DNA from 3 places in the Klebsiella sp. A52 genome. Region 2 is predicted to be linked to each of the others. Evidence: predicted binding sites of a transcription regulator. Region 2 holds the regulator's gene; each other region holds the start of a gene.

Region 1 (10,510 bases), 1.3 Mb from region 2:
GGATCGTGGCTGACGCCGTGAACCACCACCGGGAAACCGAGTTTATGCAGCAGTACCGCCAGCAGCGGCGTCAGGTTGGCCTGTTTGCGCGCGCCGTTATAGCTGGGGATAACAATCGGCATCGGTTTCGCTACCGGTGGCGTCAGGCGGAGGGTCTGTAGCTGCATCGCCTCATAGAAGCCCTGCATTTCGGCTTCGCCTTCGCCCTTGATGCGCAGCGCAATGAGAATAGCGCCCAGTTCCAGATCGTCCACTTCGCCGTTTAACATCCGCGTATACAGCGCACGGGCCGTGGTTAAATCCAGGTCGCGAGCGTGATTTTTGCCGCGCCCGACTTCTTTGATGATTTTGGTGTAATCCATCGACTTGCTCCCTCCAGCGGTAGGCTCCGCCGACCGGACCGCTTATGCGCTTAGCGGCGTCGGCGACGCGTCTGTTTTGCTTTGCTTTTTACTATAACCTCGGGAACGCCCGGCTGCTCTATGGGAAATACCGGTAACGCATTTAACAATCGCGCGCCGTAATTTTTGGTCAGCAGGCGCTTATCGTAAATAATGACTTCGCCCCAGCACTGATGGCTACGGATCAGGCGCCCGACCTGTTGAATCAGGTTGAATGAGGCGCTCGGCAGGCTTTGCACCTCAAAGGGATAGCGGTTGAGGCTTTTCAACCACTCGCCTTCGGTGATCACCACCGGGCTGTCGATCGGCGGGAAGGCGATTTTATGGATATGCACCTGGCTTAACAGCTCGCCCTTTAAATCCAGCCCTTCGGCAAAAGATTGCAGGCCAACCAGCACGCTGCGCTCGCCGCCTTCAACGCGTTTACGATGCAGCTCGACCAGCCGATAGCGCGGCTGGTCACCCTGCACCAGCAGCATCAGGCGCAGATCGGTAACATGTTCCAGAAAGCGATTCATGGCACGCCCGCTGGCGAACAGCACCAGCATACCAAGATGCTTTTTGCTCTCGACCTGTTCACGGAAAAAAGCCGCCATTTCGGCGATGTGCTGCTCTTCGTTATCAATAAGCGGCTCATAGCGCATCTGCGGAATAATAATTTTTCCCTGCTCGACGTGATTGAACGGCGAGTCCAGCGCCACGAAACGATCGCCCGCTTTTTCCTTCAGACCGCTCATCTCCTGCAGTCGCGAAAAGCTATTCAACGAACGCAGGGTCGCCGAGGTGACGACAATATGCGGCACGCTGCGCCACAGCAGGCGTTCGAGCTGATCGCTGACGCGGATCCCGACGCAGTGGAACCAGACATGGATCTGGCCGTCGCGAATCTCACGGGTGGCCCACTTGGTCACCGGGGCGCCGGAAGACTGCGCCATTGAGGCCAGCCGCCACAGCTTGCTCTGGCTTTCGAACATGCCAAGGGCCCGGTTCATCTGCAGCAGGATACGATGCAGGCGCACCACGTCGTGGCTGCCGGTCTTTTCACTGAGATCGTTGAGAAACAGCTCTGCCAGCCCGCGCAGCATTTCGGTGAGCTTGGCCAGCCGCTGACAAATCTCCATGACTTCCTGCGGCAGTTCGCCCATCGGGAAGCGATGCTCCGCCTCCTGGGCGGCTGGCATATAGAGATTGAGAATATTATTGAGCGAGGCGATAAGCTCATACAGCTCTTCGCAGTGTTCGTTCAACCGTTCCGGATTGGCCAACGGCGGCGCGGTCTTCGGACGGAACTGCTCCATGCAGGTCGCCACCAGCTTGCTGAACAGATCCAGCTGCAGCCGGTACCAGGGCGCGGTTATCTCCGCGCTCATCTCTAAGGCATCGCGGGCGACGTCCGGGAGATGGTGGCCTTCATCAAGCACCAGCAGCAGGTTTTTCGGCTCCGGCAGCACCGCTTCGCTCTCCATCGCCGCCATCACCAGCGCATGGTTGGCCACCACCACTTCCGCTTCCTGAATTTCGCGGCGGGCCACGAAAAACGGGCATTCACGGTAGTAGTGGCAGTTGCGGTTAAGACAGCTGGCTTTATCGGTGCTCAGCCGCCCCCACAGGGCGTCGTCAATGGGCTTATCGGTATGGTCGCGCAGGCCGTCCCATTTATAGCCGTCGAGATCGGTTTTCAGCGTCGCGCACAGCTTTTGTTCGGCCTGGTTTTTTGGCGTCAGATCGTCATCGAGGAACGCCAGCAGGTCCTGCTGCGTCGCCTCGGTGCTGGCCAGCGCCGCCAGATTACGCGGACAAACGTAGCGGCCGCGGCCAAAGGCGGCGGTAAAGCGCAGGTCGGGAATAATCTTGCGCAGCAGCGGCAGGTCTTTACTGTAGATTTGATCCTGCAGCGCGACGTTGGCGGTACTGACCACCAGCGTTTTTTGTTCCTCACGGGCGATGGCGATGCCGGGGATCAGATATGACAGCGTTTTGCCGACGCCGGTCGGCGCTTCGATAGCCAGATGCCGCCCCTCTTCCCCGGCGAGCGTTTTCGCTACATCGGCGATCATCTGCCGCTGCGGGGCTCGGGGGATAAAGTCCGGGATCTGTTCCTGAAGCGCCTTATACCAGGCGGCGATTTGCGCTTTTAGCGCAGCGGTCAAAGCCATGAGAAAACCTGAATACTGTATAAACAGCCACTATTGTGCCATTTTTGCCGGCCAGGAGGTATTGCTTTCTGTAAGGGGTGGAATCGCGCTCGATAAAAAGCGCGATGAACGGCAAAAAAACGGCCCGCCGCCGCGCACGCGGGCAGACGAGCCGTGATGATGCCTGAGCGCTTTATCGTCCCAGGCGACAGCGTCTTATTCGCCGGCAGGTTTACGCGGGCGACGACGACGCGGTGGTTTACCGTCCTGGGTACGCGCTTTCGGCGCTTCACCATCCTGACGGCGCGGCGCCTGTTGGCTACGGCCCTGGCTCTGACCGCCGCGTCCCTGTCCCTGCCCCTGACCGCGGCCTCCGCCGCCACGCTGCTGACGACCGTTTTGAATCGGCTCCGCTTTAATCGACGGATCCGGCTCATAACCGGCAATAGCAATACGCGGGATCTCTTTTTTCAGCAGGCGTTCGATATCACGCAGCAGCTTATGCTCGTCCACGCAGACCAGCGACAGCGCTTCGCCGGTCGCCGCCGCGCGGCCGGTACGGCCAATACGGTGTACATAATCTTCCGGCACGTTCGGCAACTCATAGTTAACCACGTGCGGTAGCTCTTCGATGTCGAGCCCGCGCGCGGCGATGTCGGTGGCGACCAGCACACGAATGCCGCCGGATTTAAAGTCAGCCAGCGCGCGGGTACGCGCGCCCTGGCTCTTGTTGCCGTGGATAGCGGCGCTACGGATACCGTCTTTATTCAGTTGCTCCGCCAGATGGTTGGCGCCGTGCTTGGTGCGGGTAAAGACCAGCACCTGCTGCCAGTTGCCTTCGCCAATCAGCTGCGAGAGCAGTTCACGCTTACGTTTCTTATCCACAAAGTGAACGTGCTGGGTGATCTGCTCAGAGGCGGTGTTTCGGCGCGCCACTTCGACTTCCAGCGGGTTATGCAGCAGTTTTTCCGCCAGCGCTTTGATCTCGTCGGAGAAGGTAGCGGAGAACAGCAGGTTTTGACGACGCGGCGGCAGTTTAGCCAGCACGCGGCGGATGTCGTGGATAAAGCCCATGTCCAGCATGCGGTCGGCTTCATCCAGTACCAGCACTTCAACTTTATCCAGGCTGACCGCGTTCTGGTGCTCGAGATCCAGCAGACGGCCCGGGGTGGCGACGAGGATATCGACGCCGCCGCGCAGTTTCATCATCTGCGGGTTGATGCTCACGCCGCCGAAGACCACCAGCGAGCGGATATTCAGATATTTGCTGTAGTCGCGGACGTTTTCGCCCACCTGCGCCGCCAGTTCGCGGGTCGGCGTCAGGATCAGGGCGCGCACCGGACGGCGCCCCTTCGCGTGCGGCTGCTCCTGGGTCAGGCGCTGCAGCAGCGGCAGCGTAAAACCGGCGGTCTTGCCGGTCCCGGTCTGGGCGCTGGCCATCAGATCGCGGCCCTGCAGTACTGCCGGGATCGCCTGCTGCTGGATAGGGGTCGGCTCAACGTAGCCCTGCTCGGCGACGGCGCGCAGGATATCGGGATTCAGGCCAAGGGAATCAAAAGACATAACAACTCCGAACCGCCCCGGCCCGTTTAAGGGCGTAGTTTTCAGGGAGATTATTGCGATAGAGATGGCAAAAACCACAATGCCATGAAGGGGCGCAGTCTAGCAGATTTTGTGACGAACCGCATAAAATATCCCCGCAGGAATTACCAGCAAAATAATGCACGCTTGCGCCGGGTAACTTTTAGTATTCATCATGATGGACAGTTCAGCGAATCGCCTCTATTCTTAATCAATCGATTGATTAATTTTTTAGAGTGCGATGAACAGTACCTCCGTGACCAGTAAAGGCGAACAAGCCAAAAGCCAGCTTATCGCCGCCGCCATCGCGCAATTCGGCGAGTATGGCCTCCATGCGACGACCCGCGATATCGCCGCGCAGGCCGGGCAAAATATCGCTGCTATCACCTATTATTTCGGTTCGAAAGACGACCTGTATCTCGCCTGCGCGCAGTGGATTGCCGACTGTATCGGCGAGAATTTCCGCCCGCATGCCGAAGCGGCCGAAGCCCTGCTCGCCCAGACGCCCCCCGACAAACCGGCGCTGCGGGAATTGATTCTGCGCAGCTGCCGCGATATGAGTCTGCTGCTGACCCAGGACGACACGGTCAACCTCAGCAAATTTATCTCTCGCGAGCAGCTCTCCCCTACGGCGGCTTACCAGCTTATCCACCAGCAGGTTATCGCCCCGCTACATAGCTATTTGACGCGGCTTATCGCCGCCTGGACCGGGCGCGATGCCAACGATACGCAAATGATTCTGCACACCCACGCCCTGCTTGGCGAGGTGCTGGCCTTCCGCCTCGGGCGGGAAACCATTTTACTGCGTACCGGCTGGGCGCAGTTCGATCAACAAAAGGCTGAACAAATTTTTCAGGTGATTACCTGTCATATCGATTTCATTCTGCAAGGGTTAGCGCAAAGGAGCCTGGGATCATGAAAAAACCCGTCGTCGTTCTACTGGTCGTCATCGTGCTCGCCGCGATCGGCGGCGCCTGGTGGTGGTATCAAAGCAGCCAGGCGAAAGATCTCACTCTCTATGGCAATGTCGATATTCGCACTGTGAATATGAGCTTCCGCGTCGGCGGACGGCTGGCAACCCTGAACGTCGATGAAGGCGATGAAATTCGCCGCGGGCAAACCCTCGGCGAACTTGACCGCGCGCCGTATGAGAACGCGCTGCAGCAGGCGCAGGCCAACGTCTCCACCGCCCAGGCGCAGTACGATTTGATGATGGCGGGCTACCGTGCCGAAGAGATTGCGCAGGCGGCGGCCGCGGTTAATCAGGCTCAGGCCGCCTGGGTCTATGCGCAGAATTTTTATCAACGTCAGCTCGGCCTGCGCGCCAGCAGCGCGATTTCAGCCAACGACCTCGAAAACGCCCGTTCTTCACGCGATCAGGCGCAGGCGACCCTAAAATCGGCGCAGGACAAACTGCGTCAATATCGCGCCGGTAACCGCCCGCAGGAAATTGCCCAGGCCAAAGCCAGCCTTGAACAGGCGCAGGCAGCCCTGGCGCAGGCCAAACTGGACCTGCACGATACCGTACTGACCGCGCCATCCGACGGTACCCTGATGACCCGAGCCGTAGAGCCCGGCACCATGTTGAACGCCGGCGGCACGGTGTTGACGCTATCGTTAACCCATCCGGTTTGGGTACGCGCCTACGTTGACGAGAAAAACCTTGGCCAGGCGCAGCCGGGGCGCGAAGTACTGCTGTATACCGATAGCCGGCCGAACAAGCCCTATCATGGTAAAATCGGCTTTGTCTCCCCCAGCGCCGAATTCACGCCGAAGACCGTGGAAACACCGGATTTGCGTACCGATCTCGTCTACCGCCTGCGCATCGTGGTGAACGACGCCGACGGCGCGCTGCGTCAGGGCATGCCGGTCACCGTCTCCTTCAGCAACGGAAACGGGCATGAGTAAGGACGCGATAACTTTAACCGGACTGACACGCGGTTTTCCCGGTATGGACCGACCCGCGGTCGCGCCGCTGAACTGTACCATTCACTCAGGCTACGTCACAGGGCTCGTCGGCCCCGATGGAGCGGGTAAAACGACGCTGATGCGAATGCTGGCCGGTTTACTTAAGCCTGATGAGGGCAGCGCCAGCGTTATCGGCTTCGATCCGCTCAAGGACGACAGCGCGCTGCACGCGGCGCTCGGCTATATGCCGCAGAAATTCGGCCTGTATGAAGATCTGACGGTGATGGAAAACCTGAACCTGTACGCCGATCTGCGCAGCGTCACCGGCGAGGCGCGGAAGAAAATATTCGAGCGCCTGCTGGAATTCACTTCTCTTGGCCCTTTCACCGGGCGATTAGCCGGCAAACTCTCCGGCGGCATGAAGCAAAAACTGGGGCTCGCCTGTACGCTGGTAGGCGATCCGAAAGTGCTGCTGTTAGATGAGCCCGGCGTCGGAGTCGATCCTATCTCGCGCCGCGAGCTGTGGCAGATGGTCCACGAACTGGCCGGCGACGGCATGCTAATTTTGTGGAGCACCTCTTATCTCGATGAAGCCGAGCAGTGCCGCGATGTGCTGCTGATGAACGAAGGTAAATTGCTTTACCAGGGCGAACCGAAGGCGCTGACGCAAACCATGGCCGGGCGCAGCTTTCTGGTCTCCAGCCCGCAGGAAAACAACCGCCGTCTGCTGCAGCGAGCGCTGAAACTCCCGCAAATTAGCGATGGCGTGATTCAGGGCAAATCGGTGCGTTTGATTCTGAAAAAGGAAGCCCGCATTGATGAAGTTCAGCAACATAACGACATGCCGCCGCTACAGGTGGCCGAAACCGCGCCGCGTTTTGAAGACGCCTTTATCGACCTGTTAGGCGGCGCCGGAACCGCCGAGTCGCCGCTGGGAGAGATTATTCATCACGTGGACGGCAGCAAAGACGAAACGGTCATTGAAGCACGGTCGTTAACGAAAAAGTTTGGTGATTTCGCCGCCACCGATCACGTCGATTTCCAGGTTAAGCGCGGTGAGATTTTCGGCCTGCTCGGCCCCAACGGCGCCGGTAAATCCACGACCTTCAAAATGATGTGCGGCCTGCTGGTGCCGACCGACGGAAAAGCGCTGGTGCTGGGGATGGATCTCAAGGTTAGCTCCGGTAAAGCGCGCCAGCATCTGGGCTATATGGCGCAAAAATTCTCGCTGTATGGCAACCTCAGCGTCGAGCAGAACCTGCGTTTTTTCTCCGGCGTTTACGGCCTACGCGGCCGGGCGCAAAATGAAAAAATCGCGCGCATGAGCGATGCCTTCGGCCTGAAAAGTATCGCCAGCCACGCCGCCGATGAGCTACCGCTCGGCTACAAGCAGCGGCTGGCGCTGGCCTGCTCGCTGATGCATGAACCCGACATCCTGTTTCTCGATGAACCCACCTCCGGCGTCGACCCGCTTACTCGCCGCGAATTCTGGCTGCATATCAACAGCATGGTCGATAAAGGGGTTACGGTGATGGTGACTACCCACTTTATGGATGAGGCGGAATACTGCGACCGCATCGGGCTGGTCTACCACGGTAAGCTTATCGCCAGCGGCACGCCGGACGCGCTGAAGGCGCAGGCGGCGAATGACAGTCAGGCGGATCCCACCATGGAACAGGCGTTTATTACCCTGATTAACCAATGGGACAAGGAAAACGGTCATGAGCAATAGCATTCTCTCCTGGCGACGGGTTCGCGCGCTGTGCGTCAAAGAGACCCGGCAGATCGTCCGCGATCCCAGCAGTTGGCTGATTGCGGTGGTGATCCCGCTACTCCTGCTGTTTATCTTCGGCTACGGCATTAACCTCGACTCCAGTAAACTGCGGGTCGGCGTATTGCTGGAACAGCAGAGCGAAGAGGCGCTGGACTTTGTCCATACCATGACCGGCTCGCCCTACATCGACGCCACCGTCAGCGATAATCGCCAGCAGTTGATTGAGCTGATGCAGGCCGGGCGCATTCGCGCGATGGTCGTCATTCCCGTCGATTTTGACCGTCAGATGGCCCGCGCCGGCGCCAATGCGCCGATTCAGTTGATTACCGACGGCAGCGAGCCTAACACCGCTAACTTCGCGCAGGGCTACGTCGAAGGTATCTGGCAGATCTGGCAACAGCAGCGGGCGGAAGACCGCGGTGAAACCTTTGAACCGCTTATTGACGTGCAGATGCGCTACTGGTTTAACCCAGCGGCCATCAGTCAGCACTTTATTATCCCCGGCGCAATTACCATCATCATGACCGTGGTCGGCGCGATATTGACCTCTCTGGTGGTAGCGCGCGAATGGGAACGCGGCACCATGGAAGCGCTGCTATCCACCGAAATCACCCGCGCCGAACTGCTGCTGTGCAAGATAATTCCCTACTATTTCCTTGGCATGCTGGCGATGTTGCTGTGTATGCTGGTATCGGTATTTATTCTCGGCGTGCCCTATCGCGGCTCGCTGCTAATTTTGTTTGTCATCACCAGCCTGTTTTTGCTCAGTACGCTGGGAATGGGGCTACTGATCTCGACCATTACCCGCAACCAATTTAACGCCGCGCAGGTCGCGTTGAACGCCGCTTTTTTACCGTCGATTATGTTGTCGGGGTTTATTTTCCAGATAGACAGTATGCCGGCGGTGATCCGCGCGGTGACCTACGTGATCCCGGCGCGTTATTTCGTTAACACCCTGCAAAGCCTGTTTCTGGCGGGCAATATTCCCGTGGTGCTGCTGGTGAACGTGCTGTTTTTGATTGCTTCGGCGGTGATGTTTATCGGCCTGACGTGGCTTAAAACCAAACGGCGTCTGGATTAACCCTGGCGCTCGAATTTTGCCCGGTGGCGCTACGCTTAACGGGCCTACGATAGGTTTCGGTCGCCCGGGTCCGACATGAGGAAGGTTCTATGTTTCATCGTTTATGGACATTAATCCGCAAAGAGCTGCAGTCGCTGCTGCGCGAACCGCAAACGCGGATGATTTTAATCATGCCGGTGCTGATTCAGGTACTGCTGTTTCCCTTTGCTGCCACGCTTGAGGTGACCAACGCTACCATCGCTATCTATAACGAAGATAGCGGCCGCCACGCGGTGGAGCTCACCCAGCGCTTTGCCCGCGCAAAGGCCTTTACCCACGTCCTGCTTCTGAAAAGCCCGCAGGAGATCCAGCCGACCATCGATGAACAAAAAGCCCTGCTCGTGGTGCGCTTCCCGGCGGATTTCTCGCGTAATCTCGACAACTATCAAACCGCCCCGCTACAGCTACTGCTCGACGGGCGTAACTCCAACAGCGCGCAAATCGCCGCTAACTATCTACAGCAGATTGTTAAAAACTATCAGCAGGATCTGCTGCAGGACAAAGCGAAACCGAACAACAGCGAACTGGTGGTGCGCAACTGGTACAACCCGAATCTCGACTATAAATGGTTCGTGGTGCCGTCGCTTATCGCCATGATCACCACCATCGGGGTGATGATCGTAACGTCGCTGTCGGTGGCTCGCGAGCGCGAACAGGGCACCCTCGATCAGCTGCTGGTTTCACCGCTCGCCACCTGGCAAATATTCGTTGGCAAAGCGGTACCGGCGCTGATAGTCGCCACGATGCAGGCGACTATCGTGCTGGCAATCGGCATCTGGGCCTATCAGATCCCATTTGCCGGCTCGCTGCTGCTGTTCTATTTCACCATGCTGATTTACGGACTCTCTCTGGTGGGCTTTGGCTTATTGATTTCTTCGCTGTGTTCAACCCAGCAGCAGGCATTTATCGGCGTGTTCGTCTTTATGATGCCGGCGATTCTGCTTTCCGGCTACGTTTCACCGGTAGAAAACATGCCGCAGTGGCTGCAGGACATCACCTGGATCAACCCTATCCGGCACTTTACCGATATCACCAAACAAATTTATCTGAAGGATGCGAGTCTGAAGATTGTGTGGGGAAGTTTGTGGCCGCTATTAGTCATAGCGGCCACTACCGGCTCAGCGGCGTATGCGATGTTCCGAAGAAAGATTGCCTAGTTTTTTATCTTTCGCCAGCAGCGATACCACCGCCGGGCCTGCCAGTATGACCAGCCCGGCGAGGGCCAGCAGCAGGTTGTTGTGCAGCACGCGCGACAACAACCAGAGCACTATCATGGCGGCGCCGAAGTACCAGGTTGTGGTGAGCTCCTCAAGGAAGTCCCCCACGTCGCGCCAGCGCGCTTCATGGTGACGCTGTAAAAACAGCATCGCCAGCAGGGTGACGCCGTACAGTACGCACAGCCCTAATCCGACGCGCACCAGCGCGCCGCTCATCCAACCCATCACCAGTACTGCCACGACCAGTAGATGCAACATAATCTGCCAGCAACTAAGACCTGTTGCGACGCGTACACGTTGTTGCCACTTCATGGCTTCTCTCCTGAAGGATTTTTCTCTGCTACTCAGAGTACCGCACTTTACGGAAAATTCCG
Region 2 (10,510 bases):
CCAGCATGGTCTTCTCCCGAAATAAATAACCAGATAGCTGATTGGCTATTTCAAGAATCATGCCAGGTATAACTCATTGAATTAAAACAAAACGCCCCGCAGCAGTGCTGTAGGGCGTGGCGAAATAGACCAGTTTTTAGCGAAAAGTTTAACGCTTATCGGCAACCAGCTTCAGCGCGTGTTCCAGCACGTTGATATCAGCGCCCGCTTTGTGGGCATTTTCACTCAGATAGCGACGCCACTGACGCGCGCCGGGGATCCCCTGGAACAATCCCAGCATATGGCGGGTGATATGGCCAAGATAGGTACCGTTGCTGAGCTCTCGCTCGATATAGGGGTACATTGCGCGCACCACCGCCACCGGATCGGCATCCGCGCCGTCGACGCCGAAAATCTCGCGATCCACAGAAGCCAGAATACCCGGGTTTTGATAGGCTTCACGCCCCACCATCACGCCGTCCATATGCTCAAGCTGCTGTTTAGCCTCTGCCAGAGATTTAATTCCGCCGTTAATCGCCATCGTCAGATGCGGAAAATCACGTTTCAGTTGCCAGACGCGCGGATAATCCAGCGGCGGAATTTCGCGGTTCTCTTTCGGACTCAGGCCGGAAAGCCAGGCTTTACGAGCGTGAATGATGAACATTTCACACTCCCCTTTGCCGGAGACGGTCTCAATGAAATCACACAGGAATTCATAGCTATCCCGATCGTCAATGCCAATACGGGTTTTTACCGTTACCGGGATCGACACCACGTCGCGCATCGCTTTGATGCAGTCCGCCACCAGCGCGGCGTTACCCATCAGACAAGCGCCAAACATCCCGTTCTGCACGCGGTCAGAGGGGCAGCCGACGTTGAGGTTAATCTCGTCGTAGCCGCGCGCCTCGGCGAGCTTCGCGCATTGCGCCAACGCCGCAGGATCGCTACCGCCCAACTGCAGCGCTACCGGATGTTCTTCTTCGCTATAGGCCAGGTAGTCGCCTTTACCGTGAATTATCGCGCCGGTGGTGACCATTTCGGTGTACAGCAGAGTATGGCGCGACAGCAGACGCAGGAAGTAGCGGCAATGTCTGTCGGTCCAATCGAGCATGGGCGCGATAGAAAAACGGTGGGCAGCAAAAGCGGTAGATGTGGATTCTGGCATCATGGCGAATAAATAAGCATCCGGGTAAAAAGGGGCGCTACTATAGCACAAACACCAACCACGGCGCATAACGTCGAACGCCACGCGCCATGGTCAAAATGCGGCCTATATTTTCCGCGGTTTGCCGTCGTGCGGGCCAAAGAACTGCGGAGGGTGATCCACCCAGCGATCCTGGCGAGTCGCGGCATAGCCTGGGTTCAACGGATAGTAGATGCGGTTGTGTTTTTTATTCGCCTCGCCAACGACCAGCAGCCGCACCTCCTGCTCGGTATTATTCAGGAAGGTATGACACACGCCAGTCCCCGCCGGAAAGCCGACGCTATCGCCCGGCTCCAGCTTCCATAGATAGCCATTGATCCAGACTTCCGGAAAGCCTTCCAGCACGTAGATGAACTCTTCTTCATCGCTTTCCGCATGTGGATAAGAGGTTCTGCGCCCCGGCGGTAAGCGTTCATGATGGATGCCCAGCCGATTTAGCCGCAGGCCGCGGGCAAGAGGCGCGCCAATAGAAAACAGCTCGTGACTATCGGGGTAGGTGGAATCATCCGCACCTTCCAGTTCGCGCCAATGTCGAATGCAATCAGGTCGTTTCATCGTTTTCTCCCGAAAATGAGATACATCAGGTATAGCAAAGCTTGCAGGATCTCGGCGTTTTACCTGGTTCGTGATAAAGTAACAGTTTCAACATCACGCAACCAGAGGATGCTCATGGATAACACCACTTCGCAAGAAATGTTAGCGCAGGCTGAAAAGCTTTGCGTGCAACGTGGCGTACGCCTGACCCCGCAGCGTCTGGAAGTGTTGCGTCTGATGAGCCTGCAGCAAGGGGCGATTAGCGCCTACGATCTGCTGGATCTGCTGCGAGAAAAAGAGCCGCAGGCGAAGCCGCCCACGGTCTATCGCGCGCTGGAGTTTCTGCTGGAGCAAGGTTTTGTGCACAAAGTGGAATCGACCAACAGCTATGTACTGTGCCACCTTTTCGATCAGCCGACCCACAGTTCGGCGATGTTTATCTGCGATCGCTGCGGCGTGGTCAAAGAAGAGTGTGCGGAAGGCGTAGAAGATATTATGCATACGCTGGCGGCCAGAATGGGCTTCGCTCTACGGCATAATGTGATTGAAGCGCACGGCCTGTGCGCTGCCTGCGTGGAAGTCGAAGCGTGCAGCGCCCGCGAACACTGTCATCACGATCATACCATCCAGATTAAAAAGAAAGCCCGCTGAGTCGGGCGACATCAGCGGGAAGCTACGGCATATCACTATGCCGTTAGACAGGCATAAACAGGGGGTCAAAACCACATTTGCTACCAGCGCGTATCGTTCTTACGCTCCCAGTCAGACACCTCTTTTTCGGCCTGATCTTTCGCGTAGCCGTAACGTTCCTGAATTTTACCGACTAGCTGATCGCGCTTCCCTTCAATGACCGTCATATCGTCATCGGTCAGTTTACCCCACTGTTCCTTGGCTTTACCTTTCAACTGTTTCCAGTTACCGCTGATTTCGTCTTTATTCATCATTACGTCCTCATGATTCGGTGGGTTAACAGCCCGTTTTGTTCCGGACATGGTAATAACTATAGATGACAATGCTGACACCGATTAGTTATTCGGAATTTTTAACCATCAGGCCAATTGAACACGCTGGGAGAATTTTCCCGGCTCGCGCTGCGCTCGGCCGGGATATTTGCATTCAGGAGGGTGAATTAAACCAGGTGCCACGCTGCCAGTGGCGGCGCCAGATGAGCGCCAGCGAAAGCCCACGCAAAGCTAGGAACACGGCCAGCGCCAGCCACAGGCCGTGGTTGCCGAGCACGGGCACAGAGAGCAGCGTCACCGCAAATCCCGCGGCGGCCACCGCCATGCTATTACGCATCTCCGCGCCGCGCGTTGCGCCGATAAACATGCCATCCAGCAGATAACACCAGACGCCAATCACCGGCAGGATCATCTGCCAGAACAGATAGCGGTCGGCCAGCTGCTGCAATGATGGGATAGAGGTCAATAGCGCGATGATATGCTCACCGGCCACGCTGTAGATTAACGCGAACGCCAGCGCGACCATTCCCGACTGCCGACAGGCCGCGCGCCAGACTTCCAGCAGTTGGCTACCGTCACGCGCGCCGTAAGCCTGTCCGGAATGGGCTTCGACGGCATAGGCAAAACCGTCCAGCGCGTAAGCGGTAAAGGTCAGCATGGTCATCAGTACCGCATTGACCGCCACCACGTCGCTGCCCAGACGGGCGCCGAAGACGGTGATGGCGCCAAAGCAGAGCTGCAGTAGCAGCGAACGCAGCATGATGTCGCGATTAAGCGCCAGCAGGCGCCGCATATTGCCGCGCCAGGCTTCCTTCAACATGGCAAGCGTCACGCCGCGCAGCGCCAGCACCCGTTTCGCCATTAGCAGGCCGATGATAAAGGTAGCGTATTCCGACAGCGCCGTCGCCAGTGCCGCCCCCTGCACGTTCATATGCAGCCCCATTACCAGCCACAGGTCGAGCACGATATTCAGCAAGTTGCCGACCACCAGCAGGATCACCGGGGCGCGGGCGTACTGCACGCCAAGCAGCCACCCTAACAGCACCAGGTTAGCCAACGACGCCGGGGCGCTGAGCCAGCGGATTTCGAGGAACCGCCTGGCCTGCTCCAGTACCGCCTCGCTGCCGCCGACAATATGTAGCGCGAGGTCAATGAGCGGCATGCGGAACAGAACAATGAGCAGCCCGGCGGCCAGCGCCAGGATCAGCGGTTGCACCAGAGCGCGCGCCAGCCGCTGCGGATCTTTGGCGCCGTAGGCCTGAGCGGTTAAGCCAGTGGTGCTCATTCGCAGGAACAACAGCAGCATAAAGAGGAAACTGGTGGCCGTCGCGCCGACGGCGACGCCGCCAAGGTATACGGGGCTATCAAGATGGCCGACAACGGCGGTATCGACCAGCCCCAACAGCGGAACGGTAATGTTCGAGAAAATCATCGGTAGCGCGAGGCGCCACAGTGCTTTATCGGCGGCGTTGAGCAGCATGCAGAGGGACCAGACAGAGGAGGAACATCGCAGCGTCATGCATCATGATGACGCTGCGTTAGGACGGGAGTTACAGCCACTCACCGTTACGGATCACGCCGACGGCCAAACCTTCAATGGTGAAGCTCTGCTGGCGCAGATCGACGACGATCGGGGAAAACTCGCTGTTTTCCGGCAGCAGTTCAACGACGTTGCCCTGCTTTTTCAGACGTTTTACGGTGACTTCTTCATCGATACGCGCGACGACGACCTGGCCGTTACGCACGTCCTGAGTTTTATGCACCGCCAGCAGATCGCCGTCGAGGATACCGATGTCTTTCATCGACATCCCGCTAACGCGCAGCAGGAAGTCGGCATTTGGTTTAAACATCGCCGGGTCAACCTGATAGTGACCTTCAATATGCTGCTGCGCCAGCAGCGGTTCGCCTGCGGCGACGCGGCCGATCAGCGGCAGTCCGTGTTCTTCTTCCGTCAGCAGACGAATGCCGCGTGAAGCGCCGGAGACGATTTCAATCGCGCCTTTACGCGCCAGCGCTTTGAGGTGTTCTTCCGCCGCGTTTGGGGAACGGAACCCCAAGCGCTGAGCAATTTCCGCACGCGTCGGCGGCATGCCCGTTTGGCTGATGTGATCCCGGATGAGATCAAACACCTCTTGCTGCCTGGTCGTTAACGCTTTCATTCCGCCCCCTGGGTGTATATACAGTTATGCTGTGAGTATATACAGCTAATGGTGATTTTGGAACCACATATCATATAAAAATCAGGAGATTCTTTGCGTTTTGCGAGCGTTGCCGACAAGACTTAGCGGTAATGCGACCACAACAGCATAGTCCAGGTGATCAACGCGATGATTATCGCCAGCAGTACCGCCGCCGAGCCCATATCCTTGGCGCGCCCGGAAAGCTCATGATGCTCAGGCCCGATACGGTCAACCACCGCTTCAATCGCGCTGTTAAGAATTTCGACTATCATCACTAACAGGACCGAGCCAATGAGCAGGACTCGCGTAATGATATCGACATCCAGCCAGCAGGCTATCGCCACGGCCACAATGGCGGCGACGCCTTCCTGGCGGAAAGCGGCTTCGTTCACCCACGCCGCGCGGAAACCTTTCCAGGAATAACCTGCTGCTTTAATGATTCTGGTTAACCCAGTGGTATTATTGGCCATCAAAAAGAACCTTTTAATGTAAATGACGTCGCTGAGTGTACGTGTTTGCCGTGTGACAACGGAAATTTTGTACGCTTTCTGTTATTCTTGCCGCGCATTTGCATGATTAACCAGAGGCTTCACATCGTTTATGTCCGGCTGGCAACGAATTTACTATAAATTACTGAATTTACCATTACGGGTGCTGGTAAAAAGCAAGTCTATTCCGGCAGAACCTGCTCAGGAATTAGGGCTCGATACCTCGCGTCCGATAATGTACGTCTTGCCTTATAACTCCAAGGCGGACCTGCTGACCCTGCGCGCCCAGTGCCTGGCGCATGACTTACCCGACCCTTTTGAACCGCTGGAAATCGACGGCACCCTGCTGCCGCGCTACGTTTTCATCCACGGCGGCCCGCGCGTGTTTACCTACTACACGCCGAAAGAGGAGTCCATTAAGCTGTTCCACGACTACCTGGATCTGCACCGTAATCATCCCGATCTCGACGTGCAAATGGTGCCGGTCTCGGTGATGTTCGGCCGCGCCCCGGGTCGCGAAAAAGGCGAAGAGAATCCGCCGCTACGCATGCTTAACGGTATTCAGAAATTCTTCGCCGTCTCCTGGCTTGGCCGCGATAGCTTCGTGCGTTTCTCGCCTTCTGTCTCTCTGCGCCGCATGGCGGATGAGCACGGTACCGATAAAATCATCGCCCAGAAGCTGGCCCGCGTGGCGCGTATGCACTTCGCCCGTCAACGTCTGGCCGCCGTCGGCCCGCGTCTCCCTGCCCGCCAGGATCTGTTCAATAAGCTGCTGGCATCGAAAGCTATCGCCCGCGCGGTAGAAGATGAAGCGCGCAGCAAGAAGATTTCTCACGAGAAGGCCCAGCAGAACGCCATCGCGCTGATGGAAGAGATTGCCGCTAACTTCTCTTATGAAATGATCCGCCTGACTGACCGTATTCTCGGCTTCACCTGGAACCGTCTGTATCAGGGGATTAACGTGCATAACGCCGAGCGCGTACGCCAGCTGGCGCATGACGGCCATGAGATTGTCTATGTGCCCTGTCACCGTAGCCACATGGACTACCTGCTGCTCTCTTATGTGCTTTATCATCAGGGGCTGGTGCCGCCGCATATCGCCGCCGGCATAAACCTCAACTTCTGGCCGGCCGGGCCGATTTTCCGCCGTCTGGGCGCTTTCTTTATTCGCCGTACCTTTAAGGGCAACAAGCTCTACTCCACGGTATTCCGCGAATATCTTGGCGAGCTGTTCAGCCGTGGCTATTCGGTGGAATACTTCGTCGAAGGCGGGCGTTCCCGTACCGGCCGTCTGCTGGATCCGAAAACCGGCACCCTGTCGATGACTATCCAGGCAATGCTGCGCGGCGGTAGCCGCCCCATCACCCTGGTGCCGATTTATATCGGCTACGAGCACGTGATGGAAGTCGGTACCTACGCCAAAGAGCTGCGCGGCGCGACAAAAGAAAAAGAGAGCCTGCCGCAGATGGTGCGCGGCCTCAGCAAACTGCGTAATCTCGGCCAGGGCTACGTTAACTTCGGCGAACCGCTGCCGCTGATGACCTACCTCAATCAGCACGTGCCGGAATGGCGCGAAGCCATCGATCCTATCGAAGCTGTCCGCCCTTCCTGGCTGACGCCGACGGTGAATAATATCGCCGCCGATCTGATGGTGCGCATCAACAATGCCGGGGCGGCCAACGCCATGAACCTGTGCTGTACGGCGCTTCTGGCGTCGCGTCAGCGTTCTTTGACCCGTGAGCAGCTGACCCAGCAGTTGGATTGCTACCTCGACCTGCTGCGTAACGTGCCGTACTCCACCGATTCGACCGCGCCGACGGCTTCCGCCGGCGAGCTTATCGACCACGCACTGCAGATGAACAAGTTCGAAGTCGAGAAAGACACCATCGGCGATATCATCATCCTGCCGCGCGAGCAGGCGGTGCTGATGACCTACTATCGCAACAACATCGCCCATATGCTGGTGATGCCGTCGCTGCTGGCCGCTATCGTGACCCAACATCGCCGCATCACCCGTAGCGAAGTGCTGCGTCATGTCGAGATGTTCTATCCGTTCCTGAAAGCCGAGCTGTTCCTGCGCTGGGAAAAAGAGGAGCTGGCGGGCGTTATCGATGCGCTGATGGCAGAGATGCAGCGTCAGGGCCTGGTGGTGCTGAATGGCGATGAGATGAGCGTCAACCCGGCGCACTCTCGTTCCCTGCAGCTGTTGGCCGCCGGCGCGCGCGAGACGTTACAGCGCTACGCGATCACCTTCTGGTTGTTGAGCGCCAACCCGTCCATCAACCGCAGTACGCTTGAGAAAGAAAGCCGCACCATGGCGCAGCGTCTGTCGGTACTGCACGGTATCAACGCGCCGGAGTTCTTCGATAAGGCGGTGTTCAGTACTCTGGTGCTGACCCTGCGTGACGAAGGCTACATCAGCGATACCGGCGATGCCGAGCCGGCAGAGACCCTGAAGGTCTACCAGATGCTGGCGGATTTGATTACGTCGGATGTACGTTTGACGATTGAAAGCGCCGCTCAGGACGACGCATAACGTTGCGGCTTCTGTTCCCCGGCTCGCGCCGCGAGTCGGGGAAAGAAGGATTTACTGCAGATAGCTCATCGCCAGACCGAGAAACAGCACCAGCCCAACGTAGTTATTATTCATAAACGCTTTGAAGCAGTTATCGCGTTCGCGCTTGAAGATAAGCTTCTGCTGCCAGACAAACAATCCCGCCGCGATAAACAGCGACCAGTAGAATTCCCAGTTCAGCCCATTTAGCCAGCCCACCGCGCCCATTAATACCAGCACGGCAACCTGCAGAATACCGATAATCAAACGATCGTTTTCACCGAACAGGATCGCCGTCGACTTAATGCCAATTTTGACATCATCGTCGCGATCGACCATCGCATACTGGGTATCGTAGGCTACCGCCCACAAAATATTGGCGAGGAACATCAGCCAGCAGCTGAGCGGCAGCGCTTCACTTACCGCCGAGAAAGCCATCGGGATCGACCAGCCAAAGGCCGCGCCCAGCACTACCTGCGGCAGATGGGTATAGCGCTTCATAAAGGGGTAGACCCAGGCTAGCGCCAGCGCCGCAACCGACAGCAGGATGGTCATGGTATTGAGCGTCAACACCAGCAAGAAGGAGAGCCCCACCAGTACCGCGAACAATATGCGCGCTTCTTTTTCCGTGACCTCGCCGCTTGGTAGCGGGCGACGAGCCGTACGCTTAACGTGACCATCAAATTTACGGTCGGCATAGTCATTCACCACGCAGCCGGCGGCGCGCATCAACCAGACGCCAGCGACAAATACCGCCAGTATCCACAGCGGCGGCACCCCGGGTGATGCCACCCATAGCGCCCACAGCGTCGGCCACAGCAGCAATAGCGCGCCGATTGGTTTGTCAGTACGCATCAGGCGGTGAAACGCCAACAGCTTATTCTGCGTCAGACTCCACTCCATTTTCTCTTCCTCTTAATACAATGGCGATGCAGGCAGAAAAAGCTCTGTCAGCAGCAGCGGTTTGCCGCTCAGCCGGAGACGGGAACGTCGCCCCCACAGCTGTGCACTACGGCCAATCTCAATAAAATCACGGGTTAACGTCGACGACGTAAACAGATACCGGCCCAGCGGCGTCTGCCCCAGCTGCTGCAGGGCTAATTCCGGGCCGCATAGCGTCGATTCCGGCACGAGGGTACGACCGGCAAGCCAGGGTTCGCCATCGGCGCAAAGAATGATTTCCCGCAGCCAATAACGCGCTTCTTCCGGCAATAGGGCTTCTTCGCCCGCCAGCGCGTCGCGCCCGACGAAACCTTCGTTAATCATGGTCACGGTGACCTTTTTCCCTTGTTGCTCAAAGCGCTTGGTCATTGAGTCTTCCAGCAACAGCCAGTCGCGCAGCGGCGCGTCCAGCTCGGGTATGGCGGCAAAATAGCGCAGCGCACGCAGTTGCGTAAGCGCAGGATGTGGCATGCCTGATTCTCCGGTACAAAACGTGCAGGCATTGTATCGCAGAATAGCGTTTTGAGGGCGGGCAAACGTCAATATACGATCATCCGCGCAACAGGCATGCAACAGTTGCCGCTGCGCGAGAAAAAAAAGTGCGTCCAGGCGGACGCACCTAAAGGCTGTGCCTAAACATCAGCATTGTGGGGAGACGGTCACCCCTTGCCTTTTACACTGCTGATAAAGGTGGAACGAGCAGATTTCGAGCCGAGACGTTCAGCTTCGTTCATCAATTTAAGGGCTTTATCGATATCGCCTTGTTTAACCGCTTTCTTGATACCGTTGTTGAAGTAGGTTTCGGTATCGTCAAGCATCGGTTCGCTTTTCGCCGCAGGGGCGGCAGCGACCGGCGCGACAACAGGCGCAGCGGCCGGGGCGTTATAGACCGGCGCCGCGGTATTGCCGACGGTCACCGGGCCCGGGCCGGAAGATCCAAACAGCGGGCCCACCAGCACGCTGGAACTCGAAGACGTTTTCACCTTCAGGCTCAAGGTGCCGTCAGTGGTATGTTTAGCGATCGGATCCGGAATGTCCGGCACCGCGTTACCGGTGCCTTTCGCGTAGGCTTTCGCCGGGTCGATTAATTTGGTGGTCTGCTGCAGATCCTGCGGAGTGGTAAACACCAGCACATAAATTTTCTGCTGTCCCAGCGCCGGCGTCAGGCGCATTACCCCTTCCAGGCGGTCGGCGCTCATCACGCCCGGCTCCAGATAAGTGAAATAGCTGCTCGGGAAGAAGGCGGACGGCGTCATGCTCTGATCGAGGATCAGCACGTTTGGCGCATAGACGCTGGTCTGTTTGTCGACCTCGCTGGTCAGCGTCAGGGTTAACTCGCCGATATTGGCCGGTACGCTATAGGCCACCACCGGCCCGGCGATACCGGGAACATTCAACGTTTGGCCGGCGATCGCCACTTTAGAGGTTTGGGTTTTCGATTGATCGACCGGCGTCCAGGTCAACTGCTGCAGCGAGGAGGCCGGGATGGACGGCGCGGCAGAGGTATTCTGCGGCACGAAATTGACATCAGCAAAACTGACTGCGGGTACGCTGGCCAGCAGGCCGGCGGACAGGCAGAGGGCAACGAGACTTTTCTTCATATTCATTGTTATCACCTCAATTCCTATGGCCGAGCGTTAGCCAGGCAATAGCGCGCTGGGCCGAAA
Region 3 (10,510 bases), 2.4 Mb from region 2:
CCGTGCGCGGCGGAACCGCGAGCATGAACGATACGCTCGGGAATGCGTTCATGGTCAAAGTGGGTAATTTTCTCACGTAAGATAAAATCTTCCAGCAACGTTGGTCCGCGGTTGCCGGCGCGTAACGAGTTTTGATCGTCGGCGATGCGTACCCCCTGATTGGTGGTCAGCGGGAAGTTTTCGCCGCCTTTACGCTGCGGCTCAAGCGTATCTAATTTTATGCTGTGAGTATCCGGCGCTTTCAGGCTGCCGGGCGCCGTCGGCTCCTCCCCGGGTGCGGTTGGCTGGGGAGTAGGGCGCCACTCGCGGTCTTCTGGCGCCAGTGAATCGAGGCCCGGTTTTGCTTCATCGCTATCGTGTACCGGAGCCTGTCGGCTGTGTGGGTCGTGGTGTTTTTCTGACATCTGCTCGTCTCCTGCTTTCATTGCTAAAAGTGGTCGTTGCTAAACCAAAACCCTTCTAACTATAGAACATTGTTCTGGGTTCGCCGGGCAGAAACGAATAGAGTTATCCTAAAATGCGCATTAGCGGAGGAGGGGCGACGAAAAGGGGGGCGATCGGCTATGATAGGGGTTTATGTTCCCGCTTTGCTTAGTGAATCCATCTGTTATGAAAACATTGCGCCAACAAAATCGCCCTGTCATTAGCTACGTGCCGCGCGTCGAGCCTGCGCCGCCGGATCATGCCGTTAAAATGGACCATTTTCGCGATGTCTGGATATTGCGGGGCAAATATGTCGCCTTTGTACTGATGGGCGAGCGTTTCCGCCGTTCACCGGCGTTCACCGTGCCGGAATCGGCGCAGCGTTGGGCTAATCAGATACGCCAGGAAGGTGAAATAGAGGCCTGACCTCGCGGGTAAAATAAAAAAGCCGCTGAAATTCAGCGGCTTTTTTGTGGCTGTTAACGTTAGCGATGCGCCAGTTCGGCGTCTTCTTCGCTATCGAGGATGGCTTTATCCGTCTGGCGCAGCCACTGGCTGGTCAGCGTGCCGGCGGTCATTGAACCGTTAACGTTAAGGGCGGTACGGCCCATATCAATCAGCGGCTCGACGGAAATCAGCAGTGCGACCAGCGTGACCGGCAGACCCATCGCCGGCAGCACGATCAAGGCTGCGAAGGTCGCGCCGCCGCCAACGCCGGCTACGCCCGCGGAGCTTACGGTGACGATACCCACGAGGGTGGCAATCCACATTGGATCCAGCGGGTTGATGCCAACGGTTGGCGCTACCATTACCGCCAGCATCGCCGGATAGATACCGGCGCAGCCGTTCTGACCAATCGTCGCGCCAAATGAGGCGGAGAAGCTGGCAATAGATTCCGGCACGCCCAGACGGCGCGTCTGCGCTTCCACGTTCAGCGGAATAGACGCCGCGCTGGAACGGCTGGTGAAAGCGAAGGTAATCACCGGCCAGACTTTACGGAAATACTTCAGCGGACTGACGCCATTGACGGCTAACAGCAGACCGTGTACCACAAACATGATCCCCAGCGCGATGTAAGAGGCCACCACGAAACCGCCGAGCTTGATGATGTCATGCAGGTTGGAACCGGCAACCACTTTGGTCATCAGTGCCAGTACGCCGTACGGGGTCAACTGCATCACCAGACGCACCAGCTTCATCACCCAGCCCTGCAGCGTGTCGATGGCGGTCAGGACGCGTTGGCCTTTCTCCACATCGTTTTTCAGCAGCTTCAGCGCCGCGACGCCAAGGAACGCCGAGAAGATAACGATACTGATGATCGAGGTCGGGTTCGCGCCGGTCAGATCGGCAAACGGGTTTTTCGGCACAAACGACAGGATCAGCTGCGGAACGCTCAGATCTGATACTTTACCGACATAGTTGCTCTGGATGGCGTTCAGACGAGCGGTTTCCGCGCTGCCCTGCACCAGGCCTTCAGCGGTGAGGCCAAACAGGTTGGTCACCAGCACGCCGACCAGCGCGGCGATTAGGGTGGTGAACAGCAGCGTACCGATGCTCAGGAAACTGATTTTCCCCAGCTGTGATGCATTGTGCAGGCGCGCCACCGCGCTCAAAATGGAGGCGAAGACCAGCGGCATGACAATCATCTGCAGCAGTTGCACGTAGCCGTTACCGACGATATTGAACCACTGAATAGAATCTTTCAGAACCTGACTGTCGGAGCCGTAAACCAGCTGCAGGCCAAGACCAAAAATAACGCCGATAACGAGACCGACCAGTACTTTTTTAGCGAGGCTCCACTGTTTGTGGCGGGTTTGAGCCAGCGCAAACAGTAAAACCGCGAACACGACAACGTTCGCTATTAATGGAAAATTCATCCCCGTTCTCCTGATATCTTGTTACCTGGGTTGGTCTGAAACCAACTCTTATGGCGCCAAGAGTAGCAGAAGGCCTTATTGCTTTCTTATACTCAAATGGAATGGGTTATAACCAAAAAATTATTTAGCGTATTTATCGTTCAGCCTGATGGTTAATAAAACGATTAAAGGTTATTTGCAGCGAATTAATCATATTTGATGACCAGCGCACGGCGCTATTTTCGGCCATGCTTTGCGGCATCCAGACGGCGTAAATGAACAGCGCCATGCACAGCGCGCGCTCGAGTTGATTGCCTTTGCGCGGCGCGAGGATCGGCAGACGGAACCGCCAGCGACAAGGCCACAGCAGCGGTACGCCGGCCGGGGTGAGCATATCGGCGAGTATATGACTGAGGTAGCCAAGCACTAAACCCTGCAGCGCATCGGCCGGGATTATCCAGCTCTCCGGCACTTTTAGATAGAACAGCGCCAGCCCGCCGAATACCGCCAGCAGGCTGTGGGTAAAACCCCGGTGGCCAAAGGCGCGGGCTACCGGTTTTGAGACCCAGCTTAAACGCTGCCCGAGGAAAGATTTAGGATGGTCGATATCGGGCAGCAGGCAGGTCAGCACGGCGGAAGGAACGATATGCCACCAGTCCCCCTGCGCCAGCACGGGGGTTAATTCTGCATTTTTTGCAAATACCGCACAGGCGATAGAAAAGAAGAGGTGGCCTTCCGCCGTCATGATAAAAACCCTAAACTGTCAATTCATACAGTATAGGGTTTTTATACAGTATACGGAAGAGGTGACGGTGTAACTCTTTGTCACAAGGTTGACATATTTTGACGACATTAATGCCAGCGCAAGTCGTTTAGCCGCGCAGGTCTGCTACCGTCAGCTGCTGCAGAGACGCCAGTTTCACATCGGCCAGTACGAAGCGCGGATCGCGGCTGTTTTCTGCTTCCGGAACCACAATCGAGCGCATCCGCGCCGCTTTACTGGCAATCATGCCGTTAACAGAATCCTCCAGCGCCACGCAGGACATTGGCGCGACGCCAAGCTTCGCGGCGCAATCAAGATAAACCTGGGGATGCGGTTTGCTGTAAGGCAGATGTTCGGCTGAGGCCAGCGCGTCGAACTGGTCGCGAAGTTCAAACATTTCCAGCACTTTTTCCAGCATATGCAGCGGCGACGCGGAGGCGAGGCCGATTTTTAGTCCTTCGGCCTTACACAACGCCACGGCTTCACGCACGCCGGGCAGTAGCGGCCGTGACTCCTCGACCAGCTGAATGGCCCGGCGGATAATGCTGGCGGTTACCTCCGCGCGGTCCGGGCCGCGCCAGGGCTGTTGCGCAAACCATAAATCGACCACCAGGTCGATGCGCAGCCCCAGCAGGTCAGGTAATTCATCACGGCGGCTAATATCCACTCCGAGGCTTTCCAGTACCTCCAGCTCTGCGCGGTCCCATAGCGGCTCTGAATCGATAAGCAGGCCATCCATATCGAAAATAGCGGCAAGAATCTGACGCTTTGCTGACATAAGTTCCTCTCCATTGGCGTAAGTAGATAACGAAATTGTCCATATGGTATATCATACCGCGCTGAAGCAGGCGAAATTCGCTGCGGAAGATAGACTTATACCTGACTCTATGTCGGCATGGAGAGTCTGGCGTTTTAAACAAGGGGAACTCATGACGTATCAACAAGCTGGACGCATTGCGGTCATTAAACGCATTTTGGGATGGGTCATCTTCATTCCAGCCGTGCTGTCTACGCTGATTTCCGTACTGAAGTTTATGTACGAGCATAGCGAAAAGAAACCGGGTATTGATGCGGTGATGATGGATTTCGCCCACCTGATGATTGAGATGGTGCGTTTCAATACGCCGTTCCTGAATTTCTTCTGGTACAACTCGCCGCTGCCGGAGTTCAAACATGCGTTGAACATCGGTTTCTGGATTATCTACGCGCTGGTGTTTGTCGGTATGGCGTTGCAGGCTTCCGGCGCGCGGATGGCCCGCCAGGCGAAGTTTCTACGCGAAGGCGTGGAAGATCAGTTGATTCTGGAACAGGCTAAAGGCGCGGAAGGCCTGTCTCGCGAACAGCTTGCCGAACGTATTGTCGTTCCGCGTCATACTATTCTGAAGCAGTATTTCACGCTTTACGTGCTGCCGATTGTGGTGATTGTGATCGGTTATATTTTCTTCTCGCTGCTTGGCTTTCTTTAAGCAGAAGATCTGCCCGGCAAGCCGGGCAATGTCTTACTCGGCAGGCAGCGCTCGCGGCTTGCCTTCATTGTCTACCGCCACATAAATAAACAAGGCTTCCGTCGCCTTATAACGCTGGCCCAGCGGTTCCGTCGATACTTTTTTCACCCATACCTCAATATTAATAGTGATTGAGGTGTTGCCGCGCTTTACGCAGCGGGCATAGCAGCACACAACATCGCCAACGGCGACCGGGCGTAAAAAAGTCATACCATCAACACGGACAGTCACAACGCGGCCGCGGGCAATCTCTTTGGCCATAATCGCGCCGCCGATATCCATCTGCGACATCAGCCAGCCGCCAAAAATATCGCCGTTCGCGTTGGTATCCGCCGGCATGGCCAGGGTGCGTAAAACCAATTCGCCCTTCGGGGCGAGATCTGTTGTTGTCATTCTATACTCTGTACTAGTCAAAGGAGATCAGGCGCGATGCTACTATGAAAACGGCGCAGAGAGAATAGGGGAATACGCCCGCCGGTACGGTTAAAACGGGGTTTTGGCAAAGGTCGGGGCGCGAGTTGATAATAGAAGGCGGTACGCGCCGGCTAGCGCGTACCGTTAAGGGGTATTAGTGCTTATCGTCCTGTGGCATGTGGCGGTAGATATAAACGCCGCTCAACAGGGTAAAGACCAGGGTCAATGCCGTTAAACCGAAGACTTTGAAGTTGACCCAGATATTCTGCGGCAGCCAGAACGCGATGTAGATATTAGCCAGCCCGCAGAGAATAAAGAACAGCGCCCAGGCCAGATTCAGCCGCGACCACACCTGCTGCGGCAGCGTCAGCTCTTTACCAAGCATGCGTTGGATCAGCGGCTTTTTCATTACCCACTGGCTGAACAGCAGGGCGCCGGCAAACAGGGCGTAGATGACGGTCACTTTCCACTTAATAAATTCATCGTTGTGGAAGAAGATTGTCAGCCCGCCGAATACGGCGACCAGCACAAAAGTGATCAACGCCATCTTTTCAACTTTACGATAGCGCACCCAGCTATAAATGAGGACTACCGCGGTGGCGACGATCAGCGCGGTGGTTGCGGCGTAGATATCGTAAATCTTATAAAAAGCGAAGAAGACTACGAGCGGTAAAAAATCGAGAAACTGCTTCATACATCAATTCCGTCGTTCAGGAAGGGCCGGAATGCCCGGCCCTGATTAAAGTTAGTTGCGAATAAGCATATACAAGCGGAACAAATAGATCAGCAACAGCGCAGAGAACAGATTGCTGATGGTATTAATGACCACGGCGGCAACGTTGGGCGACAGCGTTGCAAAGCTTGAAGCAAGCAGCAGCAGCGCCGTTTTTGCCAGCAGCCAGCCGAGTACCGCTGGCGCCACCAGGCGCATATTCGCCCACGCCAGACGCATACTGCCGCGCATTGCGCTAAAGATGCCGATTTTATCCTGCACCAGCATCACCGGCGCGAACGCCAGAACTATCGCCAGCAGCACGCCCGGCACCAGCACCAGCATCATCCCCATCTGTACCACGAAGGTGGTGAACAGAATAAGCAGCAACAGCTTCGGCAGAACCGGCGCCGCCGCGCCGATCGCCCGCAGCGCGCTGACGCGATGCCCGGCGGAGATCAGCTGAATCAGCAACAGTACGCCGCCGACGAGGATGGCATTCCCCACCAGGCCCGAGAAGGTTGAGGCTGCCGACGCGCGCAGCAGGATCTGCTGCTGTTCCGGCGTCATGTTCTGCACCAGCTCAAACAAGCCGGCGCTGCCCACGAGGTTATCGCCCTCGCTGAGAATCGATAACTGCTCGTCGCTGGGCGAAAAGGCATGGCCAATGACTACCGTGATGAACGCGCATAACAACGCAATCAGCAGAATAGTAACGAACTGATTACGAAAAAAATTCCCCGTGTCACGGTAGACGGACTTCGCCGTGATAGACATGCATTCTCCTTGAGTCTTGCAGGTGTTTTAACTAGCCGGGGATTGTACCGCAAAACGTGGTTGGGTAGCAGTCTCTGCCGAGGTCACGGTAGGTATATCTTTGTAAAGAGTTCCCAGCGGCGGCAGGCCATAGCGGGCACGGGCGCGATCGCAGGCTTCGTTGAGTTCGCCGCCTTCGCCTGACATGGCAAACTCGCGGCAGGGGGAAGGCCGCTGGTGATAGATGGAGCAGTGTACCGATTCGCCGATTTCACCGCTTAAGGCGGTACAGCGGCTTTGCCGCTGATTGGTACCGCTCATGCAGCGCAGAAAAGGGGTAAGGGGTTCGGTGAGCTGTGTGGGTACCACGCCGCCAGCGTCGTCGGCTTCAGCCCAGTAGAAGGAGACTCGAAAATACGCACAACAGGCACCGCACGTCATGCACGGGTTGATTTCACTCATAATTACACCTGAAAAAAACGCATCAACACAAATTGTCGGCAATTAAATTAGCTATCCGCGCGATCGGCGACAAGAGGGGCAAGCAAAAATTTTTCTCATGGGTAAAAATTGATGTAAAGACAAATCAGAACGTTACTAACTGCTGCAAAAATTAATCTGGATCAATAAATGTTAAATCTAATGGCCTGGTGTGATCTAAAACAGATCAAAGCTAACTCATTGTAGGTATATTTGCAGCCGCTGATAAAAACCATAATGGGGACATGGATATGAAGAAAATAGCAGCGGCGGCATTGATCTTAGGTACGCTTTCTGGTGGTAGCGCCTGGGCGCATGAAGCGGGGGAGTTTTTTATTCGCGCGGGCTCGGCGACGGTTCGCCCGACTGAGGGCTCTGACAACGTGCTGGGTAGTCTCGGCGGTTTTAACGTCAGTAATAACACCCAGTTGGGTTTAACCTTTACCTATATGGCGACCGACAATATCGGTATCGAACTGCTGGCGGCAACGCCGTTCCGCCATAAGGTCGGTACCGGGCCGACCGGCACTATCGCCACCGTACATCAGCTGCCACCGACGCTGATGGCGCAGTGGTACTTTGGCGATGCGCAAAGTAAAGTGCGCCCGTATATCGGCGCCGGTATTAACTATACGACCTTCTTTAACAATGATTTCAACGATACCGGTAAGGACGCCGGGCTTTCCGACCTGAGTCTGAAAGATTCATGGGGCGCGGCAGGACAGGTTGGCCTGGATTATCTGATTGACCGCAACTGGCTGCTTAACATGTCGGTCTGGTACATGGATATCGACACCGATGTGAAATTTAAAGCTAACGGCGTTGACCAGAAAGTCAGCACCCGTCTGGATCCGTGGGTGTTTATGTTCTCTGCCGGTTATCGCTTCTAATGCTTTAAAAAAACTGGCCGCCTGCGGCCAGTTTTATCCTCTTCAGACCAGCCGATGGGCGTGCAGTTTGGCGCTTTCCATAATGCTATCCATTATCACCTGCACGCGATGCGGCAACACGCCTCGCTGACGATAAATCAACCACGCCTGCATATTCACGCCGCGTTCCCGTGGCAGACAGGGTTGTAACGTACCGGCCTCCAATTCCGCCGCGACGGAGTAAAAAGGGGCATAAACGATGCCCAGACCCTGCTTGGCAAGCTCGATGGCCGGCAAAATGTTATCGCATACGCTGGAACCGTTGACCTCCACCTGAATGCTTTCACCCGCTGCGTTATAGCAATGCCAGCTGTTGCGGATCCCGCCCAACGTACGCAAAGTGATGCAACGATGCTGCGCAAGCTCATCAACATCGTGCAGAGGCGACTGCGTAATATAATCCGCGCAGGCAAACAGCCCCATGCGAAAGCGGGTGAGAGGCCTTGCGATCAGGCTTTCGTCCTGGGGCTGGAAAAAGCTAATCAGCAGATCGCAATCGCTATCGAAAAGCGTCCCGTGTTTCTGTTCGCGCTCGTCGGGATTGCGGGTGAGAAGATTGACGGTTAACTCCGGCGCTGAGCGCAGCACCGGCGGCAAAAGATATCGGGCAAGGAAAGCCTGAATGCCGATTGGCGCGCCGAGCGTCACCATACCGTTGAGGCTGCGTTTCCAGGTACCGGACATATCAAGCAGGTCATTATGCTTATCCAGCAGAATGTCCGCCCGGCGCAGGAACTGCTCGCCAAACTCGCTCAGGATTAATGCCCGTGGGTGGCGGATAAAGATTTCCAGCCCCAGGCGCCGTTCCAGCGCATTCAGCGCCCGCGACACGTTCGACTGCGGCATATCCAGTAGCTGGGCGGCTTTGCTAACGCTTGCCGTTTCGGCAATCACGCGGACGATGCGGAGTTCGTCTATGCGCAGGTCTTTTTCTTTCACGAGGTCGCTTCTTTTGGTTTTGCTATATCAAAAATGATATACATCTTTGCTGTCATTGTCATATGACTTCTGGTTGGGAGCTGGGTATCATTTGCGTGGATTATTTGTTACAGCCGAAAAATACAGAGAAATAATTCGATGAAAATAACAAGAATGGCTGCGTTATCTGCAATGTTGCTGCTGGCTGCGTGCGCTTCCAGCGTAACCGAAAAAGAAAAATATATTGAATATGACGATATTATCAAGGGACTATCGGTTTCGGGGGAAGAGATATTATACCGGAAAGATAAAAGTACTGATTTTTACCGTTACCAATATTTGGTCTATCAGTCGGAAAATGATTATTCTCGGCACAGCCCCACGATTACAGTGAGTGGCATTGCTAATTATAAAACAGCGTAGTTAGTACGGTTTACCTTTTTTATTACCAGGTGTTATTATGTTCCTTAACTACTTCGCCTTAGGCGTGTTAATTGCCGTGTTTTTGATTTTATTTTACGGCATTATTATTATTCATGATATTCCCTATTTATTAGCCAAAAAACGTCAGCATCCTCATCAGGATGCGATCCATGTGGCCGGCTGGGTGAGCCTGTTTACCCTGCATGCGATTTGGCCGCTGTTATGGATCTGGGCAACGCTGTATCGCCCCGAGCGCGGGTGGGGAATGGCGCATAAAGTCGAAGATAGCGCCGAAATGCATCAGCGAATCAGGCAACTTGAAAGCGAGCTGAAGCGTCTGCAGGAGCAACAGATAACTGTAACGACAAACTCGTCAAATAACCGCTGAGGCTAATGTATGGATTTACTCATTATTCTTTGCTATGTGGCGTTGGCCTATGGCGTATTTAAAATTTTCCGTATCCCGGTAAATAAATGGACGGTACCCACGGCGGTCCTTGGTGGGGTGTTTATTGTCGGCGCGCTAATTCTGACTATGAATTATAATCACCCGTACACCGACCGGGCGCAAAAAATAGCTCTGTCGATCCCGATTGTGCCGCAGGTGTCGGGGGCCATCGTAGAAGTTACCGATAAAACGAATGTGTTATTACGCAAAGGCGAGGTACTGTTTCGTCTTGATGATAGCCGCTATCGCGCGCGACTGAATAAACTGGAGGCGGATCTCAGCGCCGCCGAAGCGGATATCAGAACCCGGAAAGCGGCATTAAGTGAATCCGCCGCTAACGTCCAGCGGATGACGGCGGAATATGAACGTGCCCGTCAGGATTATCAACGCTATGCGAAAGGCGCGGCCATGCCGGTTAACCCTTTTTCTGAGCAGGACGTGAATCACGCCGAGCAGCAATATCAGGCGCAATCCGCGGCCCTGCGGGCGGCTAAGGCACAGTATCAACAGGAGTTAGAAAGACTTTCTGCGCGTTTCAATGGCGAGGATGCGCAAATCGCCAGCCTGAAATCGCAGATTGCCGAGGCGCGTTATGACCTTGAACAGACGGTATTCCGCGCGCCCAGCGATGGTTATGTCACCCAGGTGCTGGCGCGACCGGGAACCACGGCAGTTCGTCTGCCGTTCAAACCGGTGATGATTTTTATTCCGCAGCAGAAACGGCAGGTGGTGGCGGTATTTCGCCAGAACGCTATCCTGCGCCTGGAGCAAGGGGACGAGGCAGAGGTGGTATTCAATGGTCTACCGGGGCAGGTGTATGCCGGCAAGGTCACAAAAGTATTGCCAACTATTCCCGACGGCAGCTACCAGGCCAGCGGCGCGT

Evidence for each region. Region 2 encodes LexA, which represses DNA repair genes until DNA is damaged. Its sites were predicted from a motif close to TNCTGTATGTACATACAGNA; they were not measured.
Region 1: dinG (ATP-dependent DNA helicase DinG) is a predicted target of LexA. The motif match lies at 2,571-2,590, and genes of this name have one in related genera.
Region 3: KGA69_RS16255 (metal-dependent hydrolase) is a predicted target of LexA. The motif match lies at 3,038-3,057, and genes of this name have one in related genera.

The regions. Positions count from the first base shown of each region.
Region 1 covers NZ_CP074437.1:4,801,416-4,811,925, forward strand. Annotated here, with positions in the region: gene ybiB (DNA-binding protein YbiB) at 1-362, opposite strand, end outside; gene dinG (ATP-dependent DNA helicase DinG) at 413-2,557, opposite strand; gene rhlE (ATP-dependent RNA helicase RhlE) at 2,753-4,099, opposite strand; gene cecR (transcriptional regulator CecR) at 4,359-5,036, shown strand; gene hlyD (secretion protein HlyD) at 5,033-6,025, shown strand; gene KGA69_RS22730 (ATP-binding cassette domain-containing protein) at 6,018-7,757, shown strand; gene KGA69_RS22735 (ABC transporter permease) at 7,747-8,880, shown strand; gene KGA69_RS22740 (ABC transporter permease) at 8,970-10,076, shown strand; gene KGA69_RS22745 (YbhQ family protein) at 10,038-10,448, opposite strand.
Region 2 covers NZ_CP074437.1:1,020,855-1,031,364, forward strand. Annotated here, with positions in the region: gene pspG (envelope stress response protein PspG) at 1-7, opposite strand, end outside; gene dusA (tRNA dihydrouridine(20/20a) synthase DusA) at 149-1,147, opposite strand; gene KGA69_RS04755 (cupin domain-containing protein) at 1,250-1,738, opposite strand; gene zur (zinc uptake transcriptional repressor Zur) at 1,853-2,368, shown strand; gene KGA69_RS04765 (CsbD family protein) at 2,449-2,658, opposite strand; gene dinF (MATE family efflux transporter DinF) at 2,834-4,159, opposite strand; gene lexA (transcriptional repressor LexA) at 4,230-4,838, opposite strand; gene KGA69_RS04780 (diacylglycerol kinase) at 4,961-5,329, opposite strand; gene plsB (glycerol-3-phosphate 1-O-acyltransferase PlsB) at 5,460-7,883, shown strand; gene ubiA (4-hydroxybenzoate octaprenyltransferase) at 7,935-8,804, opposite strand; gene ubiC (chorismate lyase) at 8,817-9,314, opposite strand; gene malM (maltose operon protein MalM) at 9,503-10,450, opposite strand.
Region 3 covers NZ_CP074437.1:3,439,839-3,450,348, forward strand. Annotated here, with positions in the region: gene katE (catalase HPII) at 1-404, opposite strand, end outside; gene cedA (cell division activator CedA) at 610-849, shown strand; gene KGA69_RS16250 (L-cystine transporter) at 909-2,300, opposite strand; gene KGA69_RS16255 (metal-dependent hydrolase) at 2,434-3,024, opposite strand; gene hxpB (hexitol phosphatase HxpB) at 3,152-3,820, opposite strand; gene KGA69_RS16265 (YniB family protein) at 3,972-4,508, shown strand; gene yciA (acyl-CoA thioester hydrolase YciA) at 4,542-4,940, opposite strand; gene KGA69_RS16275 (septation protein A) at 5,116-5,655, opposite strand; gene KGA69_RS16280 (YciC family protein) at 5,707-6,450, opposite strand; gene KGA69_RS16285 (YkgJ family cysteine cluster protein) at 6,478-6,891, opposite strand; gene ompW (outer membrane protein OmpW) at 7,161-7,799, shown strand; gene KGA69_RS16295 (LysR family transcriptional regulator) at 7,842-8,777, opposite strand; gene KGA69_RS16300 (hypothetical protein) at 8,916-9,179, shown strand; gene KGA69_RS16305 (DUF3302 domain-containing protein) at 9,217-9,567, shown strand; gene KGA69_RS16310 (HlyD family secretion protein) at 9,577-10,510, shown strand, end outside.